Regions from separate parts of the Streptomyces sp. NBC_00457 genome, predicted to be linked through region 2. Evidence: predicted binding sites of a transcription regulator. Region 2 holds the regulator's gene; the other holds the start of a gene.
The links. Region 2 encodes HspR, which represses chaperone genes until heat shock. Its sites were predicted from a motif close to TTGAGNNNNNNNNNCTCAA; they were not measured.

Region 1 (8,371 bases), 1.3 Mb from region 2:
TGGCTCCGGATCGAACTTTACGTCAACTTTGCATGGAAGGCTCGCCCGGAAGGGTGATCAGAATCCGGCAACCCCGCTTGGATTCGGCCACGCCGATCCGGCCGCCGTGCAGATCCACCGCCCAGCGGGCGATCGCCAGGCCCAGCCCCGTGCCACCGTCGCTGCCGGGTCCGTGCGGGCGGTTCACGGCTCCCCGGTTGAACCGCTCGAACACGCGGTGCCACTCCGACCTGGGGATACCGGGCCCCTCGTCGAGGACCTCCAGCTCCAGCGACTCGGGGCAGTTCCCGCGCCGGGCCTTCACCGTCACCCGGCCGTGCGGCGGGCTGTGCTTGACCGCGTTGTCGATCAGGTTGGCGACGACCTGGTGGATCCGCTCGGGGTCGGCGTGCGCGGTCAGCTCCGGCGGGGAGACGTCGAGGTGCAGATGGACGTCCGTACGGGTGTGGGTGCCGGATCCGGACGCGATGCCCGCGCGGACCGGGGCGACCATGTTGGCTTCCTTGAGCACGCCCGACAGATACGGCCACACCTCGAAACGCCGCTTCTTCAGCGGTACCACGCCGTTGTCGAGCCGGGACAGGTCGAGCAGGGTCTCCACCAGCCGCCCGAGCCGCTCCGTCTGTTTCAGGGCCGTCCGCATGGTCTCCGGGTCGGCCTCGGTGACGCCGTCGACGATGTTCTCCAGGACCGCGCGCAGGCCCGCGATCGGCGTCCGCAGCTCGTGCGAGACATTCGCCACCAGCTCCTTGCGCTGGCGCTCCTGCTCCTCCAGCTCGTCGGCCATGGCATTGATCGTCTCGGCCAGATCGCCCAGCTCGTCACGCCGGTTGTCCCGCACCCGGCGCGTGTAGTCGCCCTGCGCGATGGACCGGGCCACCGCGTTCATCTCGTCCAGCGGCGCGGTCAGCGAGTGCGCCACGAACTGCGTGATCAGCAGAGTGGCGATCATCGAGAAGACCGTGATGAAGCGCAGCTCGGTCTCGGTGCGCATCGCGATCATCATCAGACCGGTGGTGATCAGGACCGAGATGACGACGAGCGCGCCCAGCTTGGTCTTGATCGAGAACGGACGTACGCCGCCCCAGGGTCCCCCGGGGCCTCTGCGCGGGGCAGGCCCGTCGGTCATGGCGTCGGCGTCTCCAGCGCATAGCCCACGCCGTGCACCGTCCGGATCCGCTCGGCACCGATCTTCCGCCGCAGCGCCTTGATGTGGCTGTCGACGGTCCGGGTGCCGGAGGCGTCCGCCCAGTCCCACACCTCGGCGAGCAACTGCTCACGGGAGAGCACCGCGCGTGGGGTGTTCGCCAGGCAGACCAGCAGATCGAACTCGGTGGGCGTGAGGTGCACGTCCTCGGACCTGACCCGCACCCGGCGCTGCGCGTGGTCGATCTCCAGCTCACCGAGGCGCAGGATGCCGCTGCGCGGCGTGGAGGCGGCGATCGCGGCCCGCTCCACCCGGCGCAGCAGTACGTGCACCCGGGCGGCCAGCTCCCGCATGGAGAACGGCTTGGTCATGTAGTCGTCGGCGCCGACGCCGAGCCCGACCAGCATGTCCGTCTCGTCGTCACGTGCCGTGAGCATCAGCACCGGCACCGGCCGCGCGGCCTGCACGCGCCGGCAGACCTCCAGGCCGTCGAAGCCCGGCAGCATGATGTCGAGGATCAGCAGATCAGGCTGCCAGGCCTCGGCCGTGTCGACGGCGGCCGGGCCGTCGCCCGCCGTCTGTACGAGAAATCCTTCGGCACGCAGGCGGGTGGCGATGGCGTCCACGATCGTGGGGTCGTCCTCGACCACCAGCACCCGGCGCTGTGCGCCCGGGGTGGCCGTCGCCGTGCCGTTGTGGGAGGTGTGTGTCTGCTCCATCGCCCGCCCCTGAAGTTGCTTTCCGGAATCCGTGGGGTGATCCCTTATGACTGCGCATGTCTGCGATTGACGCTTGAATGATCGGCGTCAGGGAAGCAGAGTACGGGGAGTCACCGGCCGTTTGCTATCCAGGTCGGACGCCGAGATGCACGACGTCCGGAACGCCCCGGGCAACCGGGATCTCATCGGTACGCACCTGTTGGAAACCGGCATTCCATAGGGTTCCTTCAAATTCCGGAGAGGGCTTCGCCGACCATACGGCCAGTACACCCCCTGGCCTCAACACCCGTGCGCAACTTGCCAGTCCGGCCGGTGAGTACAGCCCCTCGTTGCCCTCGGTGACGGTCCATTCGGGTCCGTTGTCGATGTCGAGGCACAGGGCGTCGAACGTGTCGCAAGTCTCATTGACGTAAGAGATCAGGTCACTCTCGACGATCTCCGTGCGGGGATCCGTGAGGGCCTTTGCGGACACTTCGGACAGCGGACCTTCGCGGTGCCAGTCGATGACGGCCGGCTCGCGTTCGACGACGGTGATGCGGCCCCAGCGCCGGTTCTCCGTCGCATGCGCGAGCGAGAAACCGACGCCCAGGCCTCCGATCAGCACGGTCGGCCGCTCACGGGCGTCCAGGGCATCGAGCGCCACGTCGACGAGCCGCCGCTCCGAGCGGCCGTCGGAGGTGTCCATCAGGAAGCAGCCGTTCGCGATGATCTGCAGCAGTCCGCCGTGGCGGCGCAGGACGACCTCTCCGTACGGGCCCTCGCGACGGTCCAGGACTTCGGGCATGTCGTATGCGGTGGGCATCGACCCATCGTGGCACTTCTTTGACGGATTGTTGACGGAATTCGCGGAGAGGCCACGGGGTCGCCGGTGGTCGTCTGAGAGTTCGGTGTGAATCGGCTGCGAGGTGGCGTCCGTCACAGACGACGGCTCGCGAGGGCGCGGAGGGTGGCGGAGCAACGGAAGGAGCGCCGCACGGTGGAACGGAACGCGCCGACGACGTCTCCTGACGTCCTTCCCGAGGTCTCCGGGCTGCTGAACGGGGTGCCGCGGCAACGGGGCCCGATGCCGGCGCCCCCTCGCAAGCGAGCCCGCCGTCCATGGCAGTTGCTGCCCACCCCCACAGGCACCCCCTTCACCTTCACCTACGCGGCCGTGCTGGCGGGCACCTCGCTGATCATGGAGTACGCCGATCCGGCCGTCGTCCACACCCTCGTCCAGGGCTCCAGCACGGACGTGGCGCACCTCGTCACCACCCCCGTGTTCGTGCTGCTGGCCAGCGCGCTGTGGGTCGCGGGCGGACTGCTGTCGCCGTACGCGGTGGCCTTCCTGCTCGTCCTCACCGCCCTGGAACGGCGGATCGGCGGGGCGCGTACGGCCCTTGTGTTCCTGGCCGGGCATGTGCTGGCCACCCTCGCGACCGAAGTCCCCATCGGCCTCGCGGTACTGGCGGGCCATCTGCCCGACTCCTCGCTCCATCGCCTCGACTACGGCATCAGCTTCGGCGTCGCGGCGTCGATCGGTGCGTTGGCGGGGCTGCTGTCGCCGTGGCTGCGGTGGCCGCTGCTGGGGCTGTTCGGGTGGGTGCTGGTGGATGACCTGATGGCGTTTCTGGATCCGATGTCCAATTGGGGGCATTTGATCGCGCTGGGGGTTGGGATCGGGATGTGGCCGATCGTGCGGCGCGCTTCGCGCTAGCGACACAGCCCCGCGCACCGACCTGGTAGCACCGGGAATTCGCGGGCGCCTGCGGCGCTTCCCCCTTCACCAGCGCCGTCGCCTCGATCGCTGACAGCGAACACATGCTGGGGAACATTCGGAGGCTCACGAGCATTGAGTCGGCATAGCTCAACTTGACTGCCGAAGGGGAGATCATGGCTTCGACGTCCTCACCGCTCACCCTGCCCGTGCTGCCGCTCGACGACGAGGTCGTGCTGCCCGGGATGGTGGTGCCGCTGGATCTGAACGACACCGATGTACGGGCCGCGGTGGAGGCCGCTCAGGCCGCCGCGCGGTCGGAGCCGGGGAAGCCGAAGGTGCTGCTGGTGCCGCGCATCGACGGGACGTACGCGGGCACCGGTGTGCTCGGCACCGTCGAGCAGGTCGGCCGGCTCGCCGACGGTGACCCGGGCGCCCTCATCCGGGGGCGCGGGCGCGTGCAGATCGGGGCCGGGACCACCGGGCCGGGCGCGGCGCTGTGGGTCGAGGCGACCAGGGTCGAGGAGAGCGTGCCCGAGCCGCTGCCGGGCCATGTCACCGAACTGGTCAAGGAGTACAAGGCCCTTGCCACCGCCTGGCTGCGTCAGCGCGGCGCCTGGCAGGTCGTGGACCGCGTACAGGCCATCGACGACGTCTCCGCGCTCGCCGACAACTCCGGCTACTCGCCCTTCCTCACCACCGAACAGAAGATCGAGCTGCTGGAGACCGGCGACCCCGTCGCCCGCCTCAAGCTCGCCACCCAGCAGCTGCGTGACCACCTCGCCGAGCAGGACGTCGCCGAGACCATCGCCAAGGACGTCCAGGAGGGCGTCGACAAGCAGCAGCGCGAGTTCCTGCTCCGCCGTCAGCTGGAAGCCGTACGCAAGGAACTGCGCGAGCTGAACGGCGAGAAGGACGGCGAGGAGTCCGACGACTACCGCGCCCGCGTCGAGGCCGCCGACCTCCCCGAGAAGGTCCGCGAGGCCGCGCTCAAGGAGGTCGACAAGCTGGAGCGGTCCAGCGACCAGTCCCCGGAGGGCTCCTGGATCCGCACCTGGCTCGACACCGTCCTCGAACTGCCGTGGAACGAACGGACGGAGGACGCGTACGACATCCAGGGCGCGAAGGAGGTCCTCGACGCCGAGCACGCGGGCCTGGAGGACGTGAAGGAGCGGATCACCGAGTACCTGGCCGTGCGCAAGCGGCGCAGCGAGCGTGGCCTCGGTGTCATCGGCGGACGGCGCGGCGGTGCCGTACTGGCCCTCGTCGGCCCGCCCGGCGTCGGCAAGACCTCGGTCGCCGAGTCGGTCGCGCACGCCATGGGCCGCAAGTTCGTGCGCGTCGCCCTCGGTGGCGTCCGCGACGAGGCGGAGATCCGCGGCCACCGGCGTACGTACGTCGGCGCGCTGCCCGGCCGCATCGTCCGCGCCGTCAAGGAGGCCGGGTCGATGAACCCGGTCGTCCTGCTCGACGAGATCGACAAGGTGGGCTCGGACTTCCGCGGCGACCCGGCGGCGGCCCTCCTCGAGGTCCTGGACCCGGCGCAGAACCACACGTTCCGCGACCACTACCTGGAGGTCGAACTCGACCTGAGCGATGTCGTCTTCCTCGCCACGGCCAACGTCCTGGAGGCCATCCCGGAGGCCCTGCTCGACCGTATGGAGCTGGTCCGCCTCGACGGCTACACCGAGGACGAGAAGATCGTCATCGCCCGCGACCACCTGCTCCCGCGCCAGCTGGAGCGGGCCGGTCTCAACGAGGACGAGGTCGTCATCGACGAGAGCGCGCTGCGCAAGCTCGCCGGCGAGTACACGCGCGAGGCGGGCGTCCGCAACCTGGAGCGCTCGATCGCACGGCTGCTCCGCAAGGTCGCGGCGCAGCACGAACTGGGCGAGCGGAAGCTGCCGTTCACCGTCGGTGACGGTGACCTGCGTGACCTGATCGGCCGGCCGCACCACGTGCCCGAGTCCGCGCAGGACCCGGCGGAGCGCCGTACGGCGGTCCCCGGTGTCGCCACCGGTCTCGCGGTGACCGGCGCGGGCGGTGACGTCCTGTTCGTCGAGGCGTCGCTGGCCGACCCGGAGACGGGCGCGGCGGGCCTGACGCTGACCGGCCAACTGGGTGACGTGATGAAGGAGAGCGCGCAGATCGCCCTGTCCTTCCTCCGCTCGCACGGCGCCGAACTGGAGCTGCCGGTCGCCGACCTGAAGGACCGGGGCGTGCACATCCACTTCCCGGCGGGCGCGGTGCCGAAGGACGGCCCGAGCGCGGGCGTCACGATGACGACCGCCCTCGCGTCGCTGCTCTCCGGCCGTCTGGTCCGCACGGACGTGGCGATGACCGGCGAGGTCTCGCTGACCGGCCGGGTCCTCCCGATCGGCGGCGTGAAGCAGAAGCTCCTCGCGGCCCACCGGGCGGGCGTCACCACCGTCGTCATCCCCAAGCGCAACGAGCCCGACCTGGACGACGTCCCCGCCGAGGTGCTGGACAAGCTCGACGTCCACACCGTCACCGACGTCCGCCAGGTCCTGGAACTGGCCCTGTCGTCGGCCACGAGCGACGCGGCCCCGGAGGTTCCGGTCGCGGCGTGACGGGCGCGACCGGACAGGCAAGGCCCGGGTCCCTGTGAGGGAGGCCCGGGCCTTCGCCGTACGGCGGGGACGTCGGCGTCAGCCGTTGGCGAGCGCGACCACCCGGTCCAGCGAACCGTTACTGCATTTCCCGGGGGATAACCCCGGACCCCCAGCCGGGGCGGCGTGGTACTAGCCGTTGGCCAGCGCCACAACCCGGTCCAGCGAACCGTTACTGCATTTCCCGGGGGATAACCCCGGACCCCCAGCCGGGGCGGCGTGGTACTAGCCGTTGGCCAGCGCCACAACCCGGTCCAGCGAACCGTTACTGCATTTCCCGGGGGATAACCCCCGGACCCCCAGCCGGGGCGGCGTGGTACTAGCCGTTGGCCAGCGCCACAACCCGGTCCAGCGAACCGTTGAACTTGTTGTGGTCCCCGACCGTCGGCCCGGAGGACGTGTACTGCCACATCGTGTAGTACGACCATCCCGCGGGCAGCGTCCCCACGGTCGACGCGTACCGGGCGACCCACAGCGGGTTGGCGGAGGCGAAGCCGGCGTAGTTGCCGGTGCACTGGGTCCACCAGCTGGTGGCCGTGTAGATGACGGCGTCGCGGCCGGTGCGGGCCTTGTACTGGTTCAGGAAGTCACGGATCCAGCTGACCATGCCGCTCTGCGTCTTGCCGTAGCAGGCCGCGCCGTACGGATTCCACTCGATGTCGAGCGCGCCGGGCAGGGTCTTGCCGTCGCGGGTCCAGCCGCCGCCGTGGTCGACGAAGTAGTTCGCCTGGGCGGCACCGCTGGTGGTGTCGGGGGTGGCGAAGTGGTAGGCGCCGCGGACCATGCCGACGTTGTAGGAGCCGGCGTACTGCTGGGCGAAGTAGGGGTTCGTGTAGTACGTCCCCTCGCTCGCCTTCGTGTAGGCCCACCGGACGCCGCTGCTCCAGAGGGTGGACCAGGCGACGTTGCCCTGATGGCTGGAGACGTCCACGCCCTCCGTCTGGCCGGCGCGGGTGTCGGCGGGCAGGCCGTGCTGCCCGTCATGGGCGACGACGCCCATGCCCATGTAGGCGGAGCCGCGGGCCGGCTTGTCGGCGTCCGGCTCCTCGTCGGCGGTGGCCGGGGCGGCGAGGGCGAACAGGAGGGACAGGGCGGCGAGCAGGGTGCCGGCGAGGGAGAGGCTGGGGTGTACCGATCCAAGTCTGTGCACGGTCATAGCGTGCCTCCGAGGGCTCGGTTGTGCGCGGTGGAGCAGGCGTTGGAGGGAACGCGGCCGCCGGCGCCGCTTCCGATGCGTCTGGCGTGGGCATGTCATCAAGTTCCTGACAAGGGAAGCTACGCACGTCGAAGACCGGGTGGGAAGGGGGTCCGGGGGCTGCCGTTGGTCTACGCCTGCGAAATACTGAGGGAGCTGCGGCTATGACTGCATTTGGCGGAAACTTTCAGGACCCGGAAATTCAAGGTAGGGGCTGACGTGCACGAAGACGGAAACGGCGGCGGACGTCGAGTCGAATCCGACACGTCGCCGAGTGGTGTGGACCGGGAATTCCTGTCCCTGGAGCGCGAGTTGACGGTGCTGCTGCGCCGGGCCCGGGCCAATCAGGGCGAGATGGCCCGCGAGGTCCACCCCGACCTGGAGTCCGCCGCGTACGGTCTGCTCGTCCGGCTCGATGAACTCGGCGGCCAGCGCGCCACGGAACTCGCCGCGTACATCGGTGTCGGGAAGGCGACGATGTCGCGTCAGTTGCGTGCGCTGGAGGATCTCGGTCTTGTCGTCCGTGAGCCCGACCCGGCGGATGGGCGGGCCTGGCTCATCCATCTGACGGAGGAAGGGCGCGGACGGGTGGGCAAGGTCCGGGAGGCCCGCCGGGCGCGGTACGTCAACCAGCTCGCGCACTGGGATCGCGGGGAGGTCGCCGAGCTGGCGCGGCTGCTGCATCAGCTGAACCGGCAGATGGAGAGTTAGCGCTCCGCGGTGCGCGTCTTCGTCTGCGGGTTCGTTGTGGCTGGTCGCGCAGTTCCCCGCGCCCCTTCGGGGGCGCTTCATCAAGGGCGTTTTACAGCTCCGCGTACACCACCGTCGCGTCGTCGTGCGTCTTGCTGCCTCGGAGGTGTACCCGCTCCGTGTCCGCCAGTTCCAGTGCGCGTACCCGCGCCACCAGCTCCCCGGCGCCCTCCTTGCGTACGAGGTCGAAGCAGTCTGCCCAGTTGCCCGCGGCGAACTTCTCCACCCAGCGGG
Region 2 (8,371 bases):
GACGCCGGTGGACACGACCAACGCCTCGAACGTGTACGCCACGACCACCGCCAGGTCGTACGAGATGACGGCGACCGCCGACGATCGGACCTACTACTACGCGGTGGTCGCCACCTCGACATACGGCATCCGCTCGGCCCCCTCGAACTCCGTGCTGCCTCCCGCGGGCGGGGGCCAGGTCGAGACCCGGCCGCCCGGGCCCACCGAGGTGTACGAGGTCGTGCCAGGCGACGGACAAGTCCGGCTGACCTGGGCCATCGTGGCGTCCCCCAATGGCCAGTCCCCGGTCACCGGCTACCGCGTGTACCGCTCGACCAGCCCCGGCGTCACCAAGGAGAACGCCGAGGCGACCTACGACACCGCCGACCACCGCCACACCGACACCGGACTGACCAACGGCACGACGTACTACTACGCCGTCGCCACGCTCAACCAGGCCGGCCTGGAGTCCGCGCTGTCTCCCGAGGTCTCTGCCACACCCGGAACCTGAACTCCCCGAAGGACCCGATGAACCACGCCAGACGCACGACGGCGGTCACCGCGACCGCCGTCGTGCTCACCACCGCGGGCGGCCTCCTCGCCGCGACCGCGGCCCCGGCCACTGCGGCCGTGAGCTGCACTTCCCCCGTCTTCAAGCGCCAGTTCTTCGCGAACACCACGTTCTCCGGCACGGCGAAGAAGACCGACTGTGACCCGGCGATCGACCAGAACTGGGGCACGGGCGCCCCCGCCACCGGCCTGCCGAGCAACAACTTCGGCGTCCGCTGGACGGTGACGAGGGACTTCGGCTCCGGCGGCCCGTTCGCCCTCAACGCCTCCGCCCTGGACGGCATCCGCGTGTACGTCGACGGCGTCCGCAAGATCGACCTGTGGAAGAACGTGTCGTCGACGGTCACCAAGGCCGTCAACCTCACGATCCCGTCCGGCAAGCACAGCATCCGCGTCGACTACGTCAACTGGACCGGCAGCGCGAGCGTCAAGTTCGCCTACACGCCCCGCACGTCCGCGACCGTCGACAAGGTCAAGCCCCTCACCCCGACCGGCACTTCGCTGTCGTACGACCAGGCCACCGGCAAGGCCAAGCTCACCTGGGCCAAGAACAAGGAGATGGACCTCGCCGGATACCGCGTCTACCGCCGCCTCAAGGGTGCGTCGTTCGGCAGCACTCCGCTGAAGACGACCACGTCGACGTCGTACACCGACAGCACCCTTCCGGTGACCGGTGACACGTACTACTACGAGGTCCGCGCCTACGACAAGGCGGGCAACGAGTCGGCCGGTACGGCGGACAAGGCCGTCGTCACCGCCGACCGCACGGCCCCCGGCGCGCCCACCGACCTGGCGGAAACCTCCGTGGCGGACGGACTCCGGCTCGACTGGACCGCGGTCACCGGAGCGGCGTCGTACCGCGTGTACCGGGCGCCGATCTGGAGCACCTCGTACGTCAAGGTCGGGGACGCGAACGAGGCCTCGTACCGGGACACTTCGGCGGTCGAGGGAAGCTCCTACACCTACCGGGTGACCGCCCTGGACGCGGCGGGCAACGAGTCCGTCCGCTCCGCCGCCGTCGAGGCGACCCGCTATGACCGGACCCCGCCGCCCGCGGTGACCGGGCTGACGGTCACACCGACCGGGTACGGCTTCACGCTGAGCTGGGACCCCAACCCGGCGCCCGACCTCGGGCGGTACCTCGTCTACCGGGGTGAACTCGTGGGCGACGAGGAGGAGAAGGTCTGCTCCGTGCACGAGGTGGAGTGGCTGTTCGCCGACACCACGTCGTACGAGTACGCGACCCTGCCGGACGGCGAGGAGGCGTGCTTCTTCGTGGACGCGTACGACGACAACTGGCTCTCCAGCTGGAAGTGGACCGGCGAGGCCGACATCGTGGTGGAGACGGAACTCGACGTCACGCCGAGTGTGGCGACGCCGGAGGGCTCCCCGCTGGAACTGGAAGCGGTGGCACCGGAGGGCGACGGGGGCAACTCCCTGACCTGGACCGGGCTCGGCGCATCCGCCCCCGAGGCGGCCGGCGGCTACCGCGTCCACCGCTGGAACCCGGCCACGTCGGCATACGAGAAGATCGCCGACCTCGGCAACAGCGACACGTCCTTCATCGACACGGGCGCGAAGCGCGGCACGACGTCCTTCTACTGGGTGACGGCCGTCGCCGCCGACGGCACGGAGACCGCCCCCGCGGGGGCTTACGCGATCACCACGCCGACCGCCTGAGACACGACCCCGCCTCACAGCAAAGGGGCCCGCATACCGACAGTGCGGTCGGCATGCGGGCCCCTCGAGCGTGTTGAGCCCGCCTACTGCTCGGACGACCGCTTCGGCCGCCACACCACCAGCGCACTGGTCTGCTGCACTTCCTGGTACGGCACCAGATCGCGGCGGTACGACGCGTGCACCGCCGCCTCGCGCTGCTGCATCGCCGCCGCGGCGCCGTCCAGGGCCGCCTGGAGTTCCGCGACGCGGGACTGCAGGGCGGCGACCTGGTTCTCCAGTTCGATGATGCGCTTGATGCCGGCGAGGTTGATGCCCTCGTCCTGTGACAACTGCTGCACGGTGCGGAGCAGTTCGATGTCGCGCGCCGAGTAGCGGCGGCCCCGGCCGGCGGTGCGGTCCGGGGAGACCAGGCCCAGGCGGTCGTACTGACGCAGCGTCTGCGGGTGCAGGCCGGACAGCTGGGCCGCCACCGAGATGACGTAGACCGGGGTCTCCTCGGTCAGTTCATACGGGTTGCGTCGACGGCCGTCCATCTCCATCAAGCTCCCTTCGCGGCCTGGAACAGCTCCGCCCGCGGATCCTCACCCGCGGTCGCCTCGCGGTACGCCTCTAGCGCGTCACGAGCCTTCCCCGTCAGGTCCTTCGGAACACTCACCTCCACGGTGACCAACAGGTCACCGCGAGTGCCGTCCTTGCGGACCGCGCCCTTGCCCCGCGCCCGCATGGTGCGGCCGTTGGGCGTGCCCGGCGGCAGCTTCAGGGTGACGGGAGGGCCGCCCAGCGTCGGGACCCGGACTTCTCCGCCCAGTGCCGCCTCGGTGAACGTCACCGGGACGGTGACGGTGAGGTTGTCGTCCTTGCGGCCGAAGACCGGGTGGGCGTCGACATGGACGACCACGTACAAGTCGCCTGCCGGGCCGCCCCGTTCACCGGGTGCGCCCTTGCCGCGCAGGCGGATGCGCTGGCCGTCCGACACCCCGGCCGGGATACGGACCTGCATGGTGCGCGACGACTTGGCGCGGCCGCTGCCCTTGCAGACCTCGCAGGGGTTCTCCGCGATCAGGCCGCGGCCCTTGCAGTCCGGGCAGGGGTCCGTGAGGGAGAAACCTCCGCCGGAGCCCCTTGCCACCTGGCCGGTGCCCACACAGGTCGGGCAGACGCGCGGGTTGCCGTTCGCGTCACCCGTGCCCGAGCAGGCCTTGCAGGGTGACTGCGAGGACATCCGCAGCGGGACCGTCGCGCCCTCGATCGCCTCGGTGAAGCTGAGGGTGACCTCGGACTCGATGTCCTGGCCGCGTCGCGGCTGGGTGCGCGTGGTGGCGCCGCCCCGGTTGAACAGGCCCCCGAAGACATCACCGATGCCGCCGCCGAAGCTTCCGGAACCCCCGCCCTGGGGGGCGCCTCCGAAGAGGTCGCCCAGGTCGAAGTTGAAGTTGCCGCCGCCCGCGCCCGGCCCCGGGCGGAATCCGCCGTTGCCGAAGAGGGTGCGTGCCTCGTCGTATTCCTTGCGCTTCTTGGGGTCGCCGAGGATGTCGTTCGCCTCGGAGATCTCCTTGAAGCGCTCCTCGGCCTTGGCGTTGCCCTTGTTGGCGTCCGGGTGGTACTCGCGGGCGAGCTTCCGGTACGCCTTCTTGATCTCGGCCTCGGTGGCGTCCTTGGGGACGCCGAGGACCTTGTAGTAGTCCTTCTCGATGAAGTCCTTGGTGCTCATCCTCGACGTCCCTCCTCTCTCGTCGTCAGTTCAACGTCAGCCCTCGTCCGGGCCACCGTTCTCCTTGTCGTCGCCGGCCTCGGCCTCTTCGGCCTTGACGGTCTGGGCGCCCGGCTGCGGCTCGGCGACCGCCACCCGCGCGGGGCGGATGGTGCGCTCGCCGATGCGATACCCCGGCTGGAGGATCGCGACGCAGGTCGTCTCGGTGACGTCCGGCGCGTAGGAGTGCATCAGCGCCTCGTGGATCGTCGGGTCGAAGGGCTCGCCCTCCTTGCCGAACTGCTGCAGTCCCATCTTCGCCGCGACGGTCTCCAGCGACTCCCCGACGGACTTGAATCCGCCGACGAACTCGCCGTGGTCGCGGGCGCGGCCGATGTCGTCGAGCACGGGCAGGAGCTCGGTCAGGAGGTTCGCGATGGCGATCTCCTTGACCGCGATCCGGTCGCGCTCGACCCGGCGGCGGTAGTTCGCGAACTCGGCCTGGAGCCGCTGGAGGTCGGCCGTGCGCTCACCGAGCGCCGTACGCGCCTGGTCCAGCTGGGCCAGCAGGCCCGCTTCTGCGTTCACGTCCCCGGCCGGGGCCGCCCCCTCTTCGGGAGCGGCCTGCGGCTCGGCGTCGTCGGGGGTCGCGCCGGAGGGGACGTCGGGCTTCTCGTCGAAGCCCGGGGTCTCCTCGGTCACGCCGCACCGTCCTTGCGCTCGTCGTCCACGATCTCGGCGTCCACGACGTCGTCGTCCGCCTTGGCGCCGCCGGCGGTGGCACCCTCCGGGCCGCCCTCGGCCTGCGCGGCCTGGGCGTCGGCGTACATGGCCTGGCCGAGCTTCTGCGAGACGGCCGCGACCTTCTCGGTGGCCGTGCGGATGACGGCGGTGTCCTCGCCCTTGAGGGCTTCCTTCAGCTCCTCGACGGAGGCCTCGACCTCGGTCTTGATCTCGCCGGGGACCTTGTCCTCGTTGTCCTTGAGGAACTTCTCCGTCTGGTAGACGAGCTGCTCGCCCTGGTTGCGGGACTCGGCGGCCTCGCGGCGGGCGTGGTCCTCCTCCGCGTACTTCTCGGCCTCCTGGCGCATCCGGTCGACCTCGTCCTTCGGCAGCGAGGAGCCGCCGGTGACGGTCATCTTCTGCTCCTTGCCGGTGCCGAGGTCCTTGGCCGTGACGTGCATGATGCCGTTGGCGTCGATGTCGAAGGCGACCTCGATCTGCGGGACACCGCGCGGGGCCGGCGGCAGGCCCGTGAGCTCGAACATCCCGAGCTTCTTGTTGTACGCCGCGATCTCGCGCTCGCCCTGGTAGACCTGGATCTGCACCGACGGCTGGTTGTCCTCGGCCGTGGTGAAGATCTCGGAGCGCTTCGTCGGGATCGTGGTGTTGCGCTCGATCAGCTTGGTCATGATGCCGCCCTTGGTCTCGATACCCAGGGACAGCGGGGTCACGTCGAGGAGCAGGACGTCCTTGACCTCACCCTTGAGGACACCGGCCTGCAGGGCGGCGCCGATGGCGACGACCTCGTCCGGGTTGACACCCTTGTTGGCGTCCTTGCCGCCGGTCAGCTCGCGCACCAGCTCGGCGACGGCGGGCATACGGGTGGAGCCGCCGACGAGGACGACGTGGTCGATCTCGTTGATGGAGACGCCGGCGTCCTTCATCACGTTGAAGAACGGGGTCTTGCAGCGCTCCAGCAGGTCGGCCGTCAGCTGCTGGAACTGCGCCCGGGTGAGCTTCTCGTCCAGGTGCAGCGGGCCCTCGGCGGAGGCGGTGATGTACGGCAGGTTGATCGAGGTCTCGGTGGAGGAGGACAGCTCGATCTTGGCCTTCTCGGCGGCCTCGCGGAGGCGCTGGAGGGCCATCTTGTCCTTGCCCAGGTCCACGCCGTGACCGGCCGAGAACTGCTTGACCAGGTAGTCGACGATGCGCTGGTCCCAGTCGTCACCACCGAGGTGGTTGTCACCGTTGGTGGCCTTCACCTCGACGACACCGTCGCCGATCTCCAGCAGGGACACGTCGAAGGTGCCGCCGCCGAGGTCGAAGACGAGGATCGTCTGGTCGTCCTTGTCGAGGCCGTACGCGAGAGCGGCGGCCGTCGGCTCGTTGACGATACGAAGGACGTTGAGACCGGCGATCTCACCGGCTTCCTTGGTCGCCTGACGCTCGGAGTCGTTGAAGTACGCGGGGACGGTGATGACCGCGTCGGTCACCTTCTCGCCCAGGTAGGACTCGGCGTCGCGCTTCAGCTTCTGCAGGATGAACGCGGAGATCTGCTGCGGGTTGAAGGGCTTGTTGTCGAGCTCGATCTTCCAGTCCGTGCCCATGTGCCGCTTCACCGAGCGGATGGTCCGGTCCACGTTGGTGACCGCCTGGCGCTTGGCGACCTCGCCGACGAGCACCTCGCCGTTCTTGGCGAAGGCGACGACGGACGGCGTGGTCCTGGCGCCCTCGGCGTTGGTGATGACGGTGGGCTCACCGCCCTCCAGAACGCTGACGACGGAGTTAGTCGTGCCCAGGTCGATGCCGACCGCACGTGCCATGGTTGATTCCTCCAGCTGACTTGAGTGGAACGGACTCAAGTGTGCACGACGGCTTCCCTGCGGTCAACAGACCTGAGTCTGTGAGGCTCAACTCTTATCCGTTCCTTACACGCAACTGGCCCGTGACCTGCGGAGAAGCGGACCGGCGAGGCCCGTACACCGGCACCCCGAGCAGCCCCACCACGACCACCACGGCACCGCCGGCCACCCACACCACCGCCGATTCCCCCACCCACCCGACATGCACCAGCACCCCGACGGCCACCGCCGCGAACGCGCAGAGGGCCAGGATGACCACCGCCCCCTGCGGGGTGAGCCCGAGCCGCCGCAGCCGGTGCGCGAGATGGTCGGGCCCGCGCCGCAGCAGGGGCCGCCCGGCGAAGCGGCGGGACAGCATCACGAGTACGACATCGGCGCCCGCGACCGCGGCGAGGGCGAACAGCACGCCCGCGTCGGACAACGGATCGCCGCCGGCCCGTGTGAACACGGCCGTCGAGGCGAGCAGGAACCCGGTGAACAGCGACCCGCACGAACCGAGTGCCACGCGCGCGGGCGGCCAGTTGTGCATGAGGAACCCGGTCAGCGCGGCGGCCAGCACGCTCAGCAACACCGCAAGACCGTCCATGACTTCGGCGGCGGCGATGGCCCCGGCCCCGAAGGCGGTCACCACCCCGACGGTCCCCGCCAGCGCGTCCGCGTGATCGAGTGCCCGGAACCCGACGGCCACGAAGACGATCCAGCCGACGGCGAGCACGCCGACGAAGAGCCCGGTCTCGGCGTACGGCACCACGCAGGCCGCCGCGATGGCCGTACCGCCGACAAGGAACCGCAGCTTCACCCGCCGGAAGTCGGCGATCAGCCCCAGCCCGGCGACGACGGCGGCGGCCACGACCAGCCCGCCGACCCCGTCCCCCAGGGGCGCGTACCGCGTCCAGTTCCCCGCGCCGGCCACGACACAGGTCGCGACCACGACGGCCACCCCGCCGACCACGGGGACGGGCCGCTGCCACCGCCGGTCGATCAGCCCGATCCGCTGGGCGGGCAGCCGGAACAGGGCCGCGAGGACGGCGGCGAGGAGAAAGGCGGCTGAGGCGGCGACGATCCCGTAGATCACCCTCTTAAATTAGTCATGAATTGCCCTAATTATCATGAATAACACGGTCGACTCCTGAGGCAACCCTCAGCGACACAGATCACCGCACGCCCGGCTACAGTGCGGCGGAAGATAGGGGTAGTCTCGGAACTGATTAAGTTACCGCTTAGTAATCTCTTGAGACCTCTCGACGAAGCCCCTCTCGCAGGCCCGAGGAGCCCCGAAATGCAACTCGCCGCGATCATCGTGTCGCTGGTTCTGATCGTGGTCGGCGTGGCCCTGTTCACCCGCGCCACCCTGCAGATCCTCAACTTCATGCGGCTCGGCCAGAGCGTGCCCGCGGGCACCCGCACCGACGAGCCGGTGCAGCGCCTCGTCACCGTGGTCAAGGAGTTCCTCGGCCATACCCGGATGAACCGCTGGGGCGTCATCGGCGTCGCGCACTGGTTCGTGGCCATCGGCTTCTACACGCTGCTGCTGACGATCGTGAACGCCGTCGGGCAGCTCTTCCAGGCCGACTGGGTGCTGCCGATCATCGGGAACTGGGCGCCGTACAACGTCTTCGTCGAGTTCATCGGCACCATGACGGTCCTCGGCATCCTGGCGCTGATCGTCATCCGGCAGCTCAGCAAGGCGAACAAGCCGGGCCGCAAGTCCCGCTTCGCGGGCTCCAACACCGGCCAGGCGTACTTCGTCGAGACGGTCATCCTGATCGTCGGCGTCTGCATCTTCATGCTGCACGCGCTGGAGGGCGCCCAGCACCACGTCGAGAGCTACGAGGCGTCGTTCTTCATCTCGTACCCGGTGGTGTCG

Region 1: a site for HspR is predicted at 3,698-3,716, ahead of lon (endopeptidase La). Genes of this name have one in related genera too.

The regions. Positions count from the first base shown of each region.
Region 1 is NZ_CP107905.1:3,838,448-3,846,818, reverse strand. Features, by position in the region: gene OG828_RS17245 (HAMP domain-containing sensor histidine kinase) at 23-1,129, opposite strand; gene OG828_RS17240 (response regulator transcription factor) at 1,126-1,866, opposite strand; gene OG828_RS17235 (spermidine synthase) at 1,991-2,668, opposite strand; gene OG828_RS17230 (rhomboid-like protein) at 2,843-3,562, shown strand; gene lon (endopeptidase La) at 3,739-6,153, shown strand; gene OG828_RS17220 (lysozyme) at 6,512-7,348, opposite strand; gene OG828_RS17215 (MarR family winged helix-turn-helix transcriptional regulator) at 7,607-8,098, shown strand; gene OG828_RS17210 (protein phosphatase 2C domain-containing protein) at 8,190-8,371, opposite strand, start outside.
Region 2 is NZ_CP107905.1:5,176,976-5,185,346, forward strand. Features, by position in the region: gene OG828_RS23505 (fibronectin type III domain-containing protein) at 1-490, shown strand, start outside; gene OG828_RS23510 (fibronectin type III domain-containing protein) at 508-2,229, shown strand; gene OG828_RS23515 (heat shock protein transcriptional repressor HspR) at 2,313-2,762, opposite strand; gene dnaJ (molecular chaperone DnaJ) at 2,768-3,940, opposite strand; gene grpE (nucleotide exchange factor GrpE) at 3,977-4,621, opposite strand; gene dnaK (molecular chaperone DnaK) at 4,618-6,465, opposite strand; gene OG828_RS23535 (MraY family glycosyltransferase) at 6,560-7,579, opposite strand; gene OG828_RS23540 ((Fe-S)-binding protein) at 7,784-8,371, shown strand, end outside.